Linked DNA regions of Planctomyces sp. SH-PL62. The protein of the gene in region 1 interacts with the protein of each later gene in a pairwise test. Links are inferred from orthologs where the notes say so. Each region holds a gene or a part of one and is shown in the gene's direction. Other genes may lie near its edges.

The links.
Region 2: the proteins of rpe (region 1) and eno interact in binary tests that used the Escherichia coli proteins (3 or more experiments, as listed by UniProt). The link is inferred for Planctomyces sp. SH-PL62 from one-to-one orthologs.
Region 3: the proteins of rpe (region 1) and dnaN interact in binary tests that used the Escherichia coli proteins (3 or more experiments, as listed by UniProt). The link is inferred for Planctomyces sp. SH-PL62 from one-to-one orthologs.

Annotation. Positions count from the first base shown.
Region 1 is NZ_CP011273.1:6,343,080-6,346,015, forward strand. The notes cover bases 47-2,830. They hold rpe (ribulose-phosphate 3-epimerase), read left to right. Parts: upstream 47-987; coding sequence 988-1,674; downstream 1,675-2,830. Other genes in these bases: VT85_RS29900 (tetratricopeptide repeat protein), read left to right, coding at 56-949; VT85_RS24735 (hypothetical protein), read left to right, coding at 1,710-2,138; VT85_RS24740 (hypothetical protein), read left to right, coding at 2,203-2,830. In the rest of the region: more of VT85_RS24740, read left to right, coding at 2,831-2,936. UniProt on the Escherichia coli protein: Catalyzes the reversible epimerization of D-ribulose 5-phosphate to D-xylulose 5-phosphate.
Region 2 is NZ_CP011273.1:5,910,514-5,913,626, forward strand. The notes cover bases 27-2,987. They hold eno (phosphopyruvate hydratase), read left to right. Parts: upstream 27-839; coding sequence 840-2,135; downstream 2,136-2,987. Other genes in these bases: VT85_RS23130 (serine aminopeptidase domain-containing protein), read left to right, coding at 27-104; VT85_RS23140 (hypothetical protein), read right to left, coding at 2,250-2,693; VT85_RS23145 (family 16 glycoside hydrolase), read right to left, coding at 2,812-2,987. Outside these bases: more of VT85_RS23130, read left to right, coding at 1-26; more of VT85_RS23145, read right to left, coding at 2,988-3,113. UniProt on the Escherichia coli protein: Catalyzes the reversible conversion of 2-phosphoglycerate (2-PG) into phosphoenolpyruvate (PEP). It is essential for the degradation of carbohydrates via glycolysis.
Region 3 is NZ_CP011273.1:6,460,745-6,463,858, forward strand. Bases 128-3,089 are described here. They hold dnaN (DNA polymerase III subunit beta), read left to right. Parts: upstream 128-1,030; coding sequence 1,031-2,149; downstream 2,150-3,089. Other genes in these bases: VT85_RS28050 (hypothetical protein), read left to right, coding at 128-129; VT85_RS25170 (DUF721 domain-containing protein), read left to right, coding at 2,212-2,532; gyrB (DNA topoisomerase (ATP-hydrolyzing) subunit B), read left to right, coding at 2,691-3,089. Outside these bases: more of VT85_RS28050, read left to right, coding at 1-127; more of gyrB, read left to right, coding at 3,090-3,114. UniProt on the Escherichia coli protein: Confers DNA tethering and processivity to DNA polymerases and other proteins. Acts as a clamp, forming a ring around DNA (a reaction catalyzed by the clamp-loading complex) which diffuses in an ATP-independent manner freely and bidirectionally along dsDNA.

The DNA of each region.
Region 1 (2,936 bases):
CCCGGTCTCGCCTATCAGGGCCCGTCCCCAGACCCCCAGCCATCGCATCGCGACCATGAACGACACCCCCGAAACGGCCGTCCCGACGCCCCCCTCGGACTCCCCCTACATCCTCGACGCGACGACCGAGACGTTCGCCGCCGACGTCGTGGAACGCTCCAAGACCACCCCGGTCGTCGTCGACGTCTGGGCGACCTGGTGCGGCCCCTGCAAGCTGCTGGGGCCCGTCCTGGAGAAGCTGGCGCGGGAGTACGACGGCAAGTTCGTGCTCGTGAAGGTCGACTCCGACCGCTCCCCCGAGATCGCCGCCAACCTTCGCGTGCGGTCGATCCCCACGGTCTTCGGCGTCCGCGACGGCCAGATCCTCGACTCCTTCGCCGGCGTCCAGTCCGAATCGTTCCTCCGCCAGTGGCTCGACCGCCTCCTCCCCTCGAAGGCCGAGAGCCTCGTGAACGCGGCCCGCGCGCTGGAGGCCTCCGACCCCGAAGCCGCCGGGGCCCGCTTCGCCGAGGCCCTGACCCTCGACCCCGACCTCACCCCGGCGCGGGTCGGCCTGGCCCGGCTGGCGATGGCCGCCGGCCGTTTCGACGAGGCGCAGGCCGCCGTTCTCGAGCTGGAGCGCCGCGGGTTCCTGGAGCCCGAGGCCGAGAAGCTCAAGGCCGAGCTGGTCCTGAAAGCCCAGGCCGAAGGCGGGTCCGACGTCGACTCCGCCCGCGCCCGGGCCGAAGCCTCGCCGGCCGACAAGACGCTCAAGCTCCGCCTGGCCGAGGCCCTCGCCGCCGCCGGGAGCTACGACGAGGCGCTCGCCATCGCCCTGGACCTCGTCGAGACCGACCGCAAGACGACCGGCGAGGCGGCCCGCAAGCTGATGCTCGCCGTCTTCCAGCTCCTCCCCGACGATTCCGCAACGGCCTCCGAGTTCCGCCGTCGGCTGTCGTTCGCCCTCTGATCCGCCCCGATCATCCGTCCGCACGGAGACCTCTCCCGATGAACCCCCGACCCGACGACGACAACCGGATCAAGATCGCCCCGTCGATCCTCTCGGCCGACCTGGCCAGGCTGGCCGAACAGGTGGCCGAGGTCGAGGCGGCCGGAGCCGACCGGATCCACGTCGACGTGATGGACGGCCGGTTCGTGCCCAACATCACGTTCGGCCCGGTGCTGGTGAAGTGGCTCCGGCCGGCCACCACGCTCCACCTGGAAGCCCACCTCATGATCGCCGCGCCCGACGACTTCCTCGAAGCCTTCGCCGAGGCCGGGGTCGACTCGCTGATCGTCCACGTCGAGGGGGCGCCCCACCTGAACCGGACGGTCCAGCGCATCAAGAGCCTGGGTCTTCGGGCGGGCGTCGCGATCAACCCCGCCACCCCGGCCGTGATGCTCGAAGAGATCCTCCCCGACCTGGACCTCGTGCTGGCGATGACCGTGAACCCCGGCTTCGGCGGCCAGTCGTTCCTGCCGGGGACGCTCAAGAAGATCCGCACGATCCGACGGATGATCGACGAGATCCGGCCCGGCTGCGAGCTGGAAGTCGACGGCGGCGTCGACGTCGAGACCGCGCCTCGCCTCGTCGAGGCCGGTGCCCGCGTCTTCGTCGCCGGCTCGTCCGTCTACGGCGCGGCCGACGGCCCCACGGCCGGCATGCGCCGGCTCGCGCAATCGCTCGGACTCTGATCCAACGATGTGAACACCCCTTCAAGACCGCCCCGATGATTGAGGACCGCCTCATGACCGACCCCGCCGAGCTGGCCGCCGAGATCGAGGAGCTGTGCGACCTGGGCGTGGACCTCGCCGACGCGGGGAACCTCGTCAAGGCGCTCGAAGCCTACGAGGCCGCCTGGGAACTCCTGGCCGATCCGGCCCACGAGCAAGAAGGCTCCGCCTGGATCCTGGGGAACATCGGCTACGCCAAGTTCCTCCAGGGCCATTACCTCGCCGGCCGCGACGACCTCGCCCGCGCCCTGACCCTCCCCGGCGGCGGCGGCAACGCCTTCCTCCACCTCCGCCTCGGCCAGTGCCACTTCGAGCTAGGCGACCTCGAACCCGCCGCCCAACACTTCCGCTTCGCCTTCGCCATCGAAGACGAGGCCGTCTTCGTCGACGAGGACCCGAAGTATCGGGCGCTGCTGGACGGATGACGAACCGAACACTCTTTCAATCAATCGACGCGAGGGAAACCGGGGAAGCTGAGGACCGACGGATATGACGAAGTCTTGGCGTTGGATCGCGGCGGGGCTGGCGGTCGCGGCGGTCGCGGCGGTGGACGCGCGGGCGCAATCGGCGCCGCATGCGAAGAAGGTCGGCGTGGAACTGGACGGGGTGGGCGACGGCGGTCGCGCGCGGCCGTTCGTGGACCTGGCCCGGACCCTCCGCGGATGGACGAAGATCCAGGGCGAAGGCCCCGCGCCGACCGACGCGAAAGGCTGGCCGACGACCGACGCGCGAACCGTCCTGTTCGACATCCGCCCGGTCTTCGCCTGGGCTCCGCCGATCGACGACCCCGAGGCCTACCAGCCCGACTGGAGCGGCCCCTATCCGTTCGCCTTCCACGGCCGCGCCGAAGTCGCCGTCGCCGAAGGCCCCGGCTGCCGCGTCGAAATGGTCAAGTATGACGAGCCGTCCAACACCACCACGGGTCGGATCGTCGTCCCCAGGGAGTGCGGCATCCTGGTCGTCTCCTTCACGAAGACCCGGCGCGACGCGGAGGCCCCGGAAGGCTCCGGGATCACGGCCCTCCGCATCATCCGGCCCGGCTACCCGGCCGATGCGAAGCAGGTCTTCACGAACGAGTTCCTCCGCAGCCTGCGGCCCTTCGCCGTGCTTCGCTACATGGACTGGCTGGAGACCAACCACAACCCCGGCTTCTACGGCGACGCCGGCCGCCACGCGCTCGAATGGGCCGACCGCCGCCCGGCCGACTACGCGACCCAGGCCGG
Region 2 (3,113 bases), 430 kb from region 1 along the record:
GCTCGACGGGCTATTTTGGCGGCCATCTGGGGCCGGATTCGCCGCGCTTCCTGTCTAAATACGTCGTGCCCTTGTTGCGGATCGAAGGGGCGGAAGACGCTTGAATCCGGGGCCGGCGATCAAGCCGTCGCGAGGGCCGGGCCGATATCCATAGGGCCGCCAGAGGGCTCCTCCGCCCCGGCGGCCCCCTCCCTCGCGGACGGCTCCGCGAGCGTCGGGAACGCGGTCCCTCGGCCCCTGCCGACGGCCCCCGCTCCGGACGCTCGCGCCGTCGCGGCCCCCGGCCGGTCTTCCACAGACCGGCGCGCCGCCGACGGACCGCTCCACGAGAACTAGCGCCGGGGAATTGCACCGCGCGGCGGCCTCCGCCTCCTCTCCAGGAGACGACCACCCCTTGACCCCCTCTAAGCATCCGAGGGGCGGGGGCCGCCCGCACTCGCCTTCCCCCGAAGAACCGGCGCAAACACCCAAGAGATCGCGACTTCCCGAACGGACGCCGAGCCCCCGACGCGGACGCCGGCCCCGCCCGGGCCGACCAGCGTCTTGACCGCTGGGGGTGGTTGTCGGATAAAACAGGGAGCCAACGGCGCCCCTCGTCCGGCCCTCCGCGATCGCGAAGGCGCCCGGACCGCGCGATCGCCGACCGGGCCCCCGCCCGTCGCGATCCCGAAAGACGCCCCGCCGGGGCCCGCCCGGACTCCGGCCGAGCCGACCACGGCGGCCGAACCGAGATCGGAGCCGGAGCCTGCGCGAGTCGAGGCCGGCCGATCTCCGGGCGAACCACCCGGCCGAGAAGCCCATCCCAATACAGGAATCCGAGGAGCATTATGAGTAAGTCGATCGCAGCGATCGCCCAGGTCAAGGGCCGCGAGATCCTGGACAGCCGCGGCAACCCGACCGTCGAGGTCGACGTCGTCTTGGCCGACGGGACCCTCGGCCGCGCGGCGGTCCCCTCCGGGGCGAGCACCGGCATCTACGAGGCCGTCGAGCTGCGCGACGGCGACAAGAAGCGGTATCTGGGCAAGGGCGTCCAGAAGGCCGTCGCCAACGTCAACGCCGCGCTCGCCAAGGTGGTCGTCGGCCGCGACCCGTCCGACCAGATCGGCCTCGACCGCGCCATGATCGAGGCCGACGGCACCCCCAACAAGGGGAACCTCGGCGCCAACGCGATCCTGGGCGTCAGCCTGGCCGCCGCCAAGGCCGCCGCCGCCGCCCACGGCCTGCCCCTCTATCGCTACATCGGCGGGGCCAACGCCCACGTCCTCCCCGTGCCGATGGCCAACATCATCAACGGCGGCAAGCACGCCGACAACAAGATCGACTTCCAGGAATTCATGATCATGCCCGTGGGAGCCAAGAGCTTCTCCGAGGGCATCCAGGTCGTCGCCGAGATCTTCCACACCCTCAAGTCGGTGCTCAAGAAGGCCGGCCACAACACCAACGTCGGCGACGAAGGGGGCTTCGCCCCCAACCTCGACAACGAAGAGGCCATCAAGTACATCCTCGACGCCACCGCCAAGGCCGGCTATGAGCCCGGCCGCGACAAGGACATCGCGATCGCCCTCGACTGCGCCAGCTCCGAGCTGTTCGACGAGGGGGACAAGAAGGGCTACAAGTTCTGGAAGTCCGCCCCGGACAAGCTCTTCTCCAGCAAGCAGATGATCGAGCTGTTCGCCGAGTGGGTCGCCAAGTACCCGATCATCTCGATCGAGGACCCGCTCGACCAGGACGACTGGGCCGGCTACACCGAGTTCACCAAGGAACTCGGCGGCAAGGTCCAGATCGTCGGCGACGACTTCTTCGTCACCAACACCGAGCGGCTGGCCCGCGGCATCGCCGAAGGGGCGACCAACAGCATCCTCATCAAGGTGAACCAGATCGGCACCCTGAGCGAGACGCTGGCCTCCATCGACATGGCCCACCGCGCCGGCTACACGTCGGTCATCAGCCACCGCTCCGGCGAGACCGAGGACGCCACCATCGCCGACATCGCCGTCGCCACCAACGCCGGCCAGATCAAGACCGGCTCCGCCAGCCGCTCCGACCGCGTCGCCAAGTACAACCAGCTCCTCCGCATCGAGGAAGAGCTCGGCCAGGACGCCGTCTACGGCCCCGGCCCCAAGGCCCGCGGCTGAGCCGAACCCGTTTGAACGACGCCCCGGCGCGAAATCCCGAAGTCGCGCCGGGGAGTTCGGCCTCCCCGACCCCCACGCCCTGCTCTGGTTGGTCCGGGACGACCGCCTCGCCCATCAGGGCTTGCACCGCTCCCATTTCTCGTCGATCTTGAAGTCCCGTCCGTCCAGGCGGATCGTCCCGACCTTCGTGAAGGTATCTCCGTCGAGTTCGATGGTGAACTCGAACGACTTGCCCACGAACGATTCAACGACCGCTCCACCGCTCGCATACTCGATGGTCTCGGTGAATTTGCCCCCTTCCGCCTTGTAGCGACCGCCAGCGAGGGCGAGAACCTTACCGTTCTGGGCGACCGTCCAGACGAACCGTCCGCCGACGATGTAGTCGATCATCTCCGCGCCGTCGGGGGACCCCTGATATTCCTGGGCTCCGCCGTTCCTCTGCCCGACCTGCCTCCAGGCCCCTTCGAGGGGCCCCGGCTTTTCCTGGGCCCGCGCGGTCACGGCGAGCGAGGGGAAGGCCACCAGACCGATCACAACCATTTGGATCGCGCGGTTCATGGGCGTGTCCATCAGGGGGTCTTGTCGAACGAAGGGTCATGCGAGACAGCATGCCCTCGGCGTCCCGATCAGCGACGACGGCCCGCGACTCGGCTCGACGCGGGCCGTCGTCGTTTGCTCATTTCTCGACCCGTTTCAGCGGCCGGGGCGAGCCGTCGCCGATGGTGAGTTGCACGGCCTTCGCGCGGCCCTTTTCGTCCTTCTCGAAGGTCAGGCCCCCCTGGGTGTAGGGGAGGACGAACTGGAGCGGGGCGATGGGGACGATCCGCAGCGGGGTGGCGCGGAAGGGGAGCCTCATCAGCAGGTCGTCGCCCTGGCGGGTCACCTCGATCGTCAGGCCGCGCTCCTCGGCCTGCTCCGCATAGGAGCCGGCCAGGGCGTCCAGCTCGGCGGCGGGGAGGGCGACGACCTTCGGCTCCT
Region 3 (3,114 bases), 120 kb from region 1 along the record:
ATGGCCGAGATCATCCGGGCCAACAACATCGCCCTCCCCAAGCTCCCCCACTACCAGGAATACGGCTACGACGAGCAGCAGCACAAGCTCGTGATCCTGGAGTACCCCGACCGCAAGAACAACCCCTGACGGACGGCGAAGGTCCTGGGAGGAGATTCCCCGGATTCCCGACAAGCGGGGCTTGCGAAAAAGCCCCGCCATTGTTCTCAACACCGCAGGTCTCGCCGACCGAAAAAGAGAACGCAAGGATGCGCAGGCCGACGGATCGGCAGACTCGGGCCTGGATCGCCCGCCCCGCCGGACCCTCACGTCCCCCATCCCGCACGCGCCGTTCGGAGCGGTCGACGACCTGTGGATAAGTCGCGGATCGTCCGCGCGCCGAACGGGAGCGAATCCACAGCGGGCTCTCGGCCGGGCCGCGGTCGTGCACCGTCGTCGACGTCGGCGCGCGGGTCGTCCACAAGGTCGTCGACGGGGATGTGAACAGGGGCGGGATGCCGTTGTGCTCGAGTAAGTCTTTTGATATCCTGGGTTTCGTCGGACGCTCTCGAAGTTATCCACAGGCCGGCCGCCGTCCTATGATTATTACGGCGGTGAAGCTTTCTCTCTCAGGAAATACGGGGAGACGCCAGGGGTGGGCCCTCGACCGATCGGGCCCCGTTCCCTCGACGAGAGCCGCCGTCCGTCAGGGCGGGCCTGAGGCAAGGCCCGCCGCGACGAGGTCGGGAACTCCCCGGACCTCCCTCCGCGTCCTCTCCCGCCCGTCGGCGAATCCCGAAACGAGGGGGATGCGCCGAGGCCCTGGTCGTGGTATGATGGAGCGGCGAGGATCTTCTTCGTAAGCGAGCGGACGCGGGCGGTTCGTGCGTCCCCCCCATTCCTGCCCACCGTCGATCGACCCGCGGCCCGACCGTCCCGGCCCCCTCCGGCTCGGCGATTTCGGACCGCCCTTCATCCCTCTCGGCCGGTCGGGGGCGGATCGAGGCCGAGCCAGGCAACGTCCCAGAACGTCCCAGAACGAGGCACGCGCATGAGGGCATTGTGCAATCGCGAAGGACTGCTCACCGCGTTCAACATGGTCAGCGGCGTCGTGCCCACGCGGAGTCCCAAGCCGATCCTGCAGAACGTCAAGCTGACGGTCGACGATGAGGAAGGCTCGGTCCTGATGGGGACCGACCTGGAAGTCGGCATCCGCCACCGGGTGCTGGGCGTGAAGGTGGAGGAGGCGGGTTCGGCGATCCTGCCGACGGCCAAGATCGGCCCCATCCTGCGGACCAGCGGCGACTCGGAACTGCTCCTGGAAACCGGCGACGAGCACCTGCACGTCAAGGGGGCCCGGTCGAGCTTCAAGCTGCCGCTGGAAGACCCGAGCCTCTATCCCGAGGTTCCCGACTTCGCCGCCGATCGGTATCATGTGGTGCTGGCGGGGGACCTCAAGAAGCTGATCCGGCGGACCGTGTTCGCGACCGACCTGGAGAGCGCCCGGTACGCCCTGGGTGGGGTCCTCGTCGAGCTGAAGCCCGACGGCATCGCGATGATCGGGACCGACGGCCGACGGCTGGCGAAGATGTCCGCCGGGGCCCAGGTCGAGAACGACCCGCCCGCGCCCTCGGGGACGCCGGTGATCCCGGTCAAGGCCCTCAAGCTGATCGAGCGGAACCTCGTCGACGACGACCTGCTCGTCCACCTGACCATCCAGTCGGGGGCGGCGGTGCTGGTCCGGACCGAGGGGGCGGTGATCTACAGTCGGCTGGTGGAAGGCCGCTTCCCGCGCTATCAAGACGTCTTCCCGACGAGCGTCGAGACCCGGGTGCCGATGACCGTGGGCCCGCTCCGGCACGCCGTCGAGCAGGCCTCGATCGTCACCAGCGACGAGAGCCGGGGGGTCGACTTCCAGTTCGGCCCCGGGGCGCTGAAGCTGTCGAGCCAGGCCGCCGACGTCGGCAGCGCGCAGGTGGACCTGCCGCTGGAGTACCAGGGGAAGGCGGTCGAGATCACCTTCGACCCCCGCTACCTGCTGGACGCGCTGAAGACCCTGGACGACGACGGCGAGATCACCGCCGAGCTGATCGACGCCAAGAACGCCGCCGTGTTCAAGACCCCGGACGATTACACCTACGTCGTGATGCCCCTGACCCGCGAACGCTGAGCGAGCGCCGCGAGCCGGGCCCTCGGAGAGCCCGGTCCCCCGACCCAGGACGCCAGACCCGCATGCCCAACCCCGACCGTCGCGGTCCCCGGCCCCTGTCCGACGTGCTCGGCGAACTGTTCGCCGCGCGCGGGTACGGCCGGCTCCACGCGATGGTCGAGCTGCAGACCGCCTGGGACGCCGCGCTGGGCGAGGCGTACCAGGGCCGGACGCTCCTGGGCGACGTCCGACGCGGAACCCTGAACGTCACCGTCGACCACCCGGCCCTGCTGGAAGAGCTGTCCGCCTACCGCAAGGGGGAGCTGCTCCAGGCCATCCACGACGCCTGCCCCGGCTCGCAGATCCGGGGCCTGCGGTTCCGGATCGGGCCGGTGAAGCCGTGACGTGAGATCCGGATCGGGACGCCCCCCGCCCCCCGCCCTTCCGAGGCGGGAGCCGGACCGCCGACGACGACGACGGCCCGCGACGCGAGACGAATCGACTCCGCATGGACGCGCGGGAAGGACCACCGAGGGACAGGACGAATCGAGGAACCGCCGCGATGGACTTGAGCAAGAACGACGGCATCGACGCGAACGGGATTGTCGAGGACGGCGGCGTGGCCGTGGGGGGCGAAGCCGCCTACACCGGCGCCAACATCCGGATCCTGGAAGGGATCGAGGCGGTCCGCAAGCGCCCCGGCATGTACATCGGCGACACCACGGCGCGGGGGCTCCACCACCTGGTCTACGAGGTGGTGGACAACTCGATCGACGAGGCGATGGCCGGGTACTGCAAGAACATCCAGGTCACGATCCATCCCGACGGCTCGGCCTCGGTCGTCGACGACGGCCGCGGCATCCCCGTCGAGGCCCACGGCGACTCGGGCAAGAGCACCCTGGAGATCGTGCTCACCAAGGTCCACGCCGGCGGCAAGTTCGACCACGACACCTACAAGGTCTCCGGCGGCCTCCACGGCGTCGGCG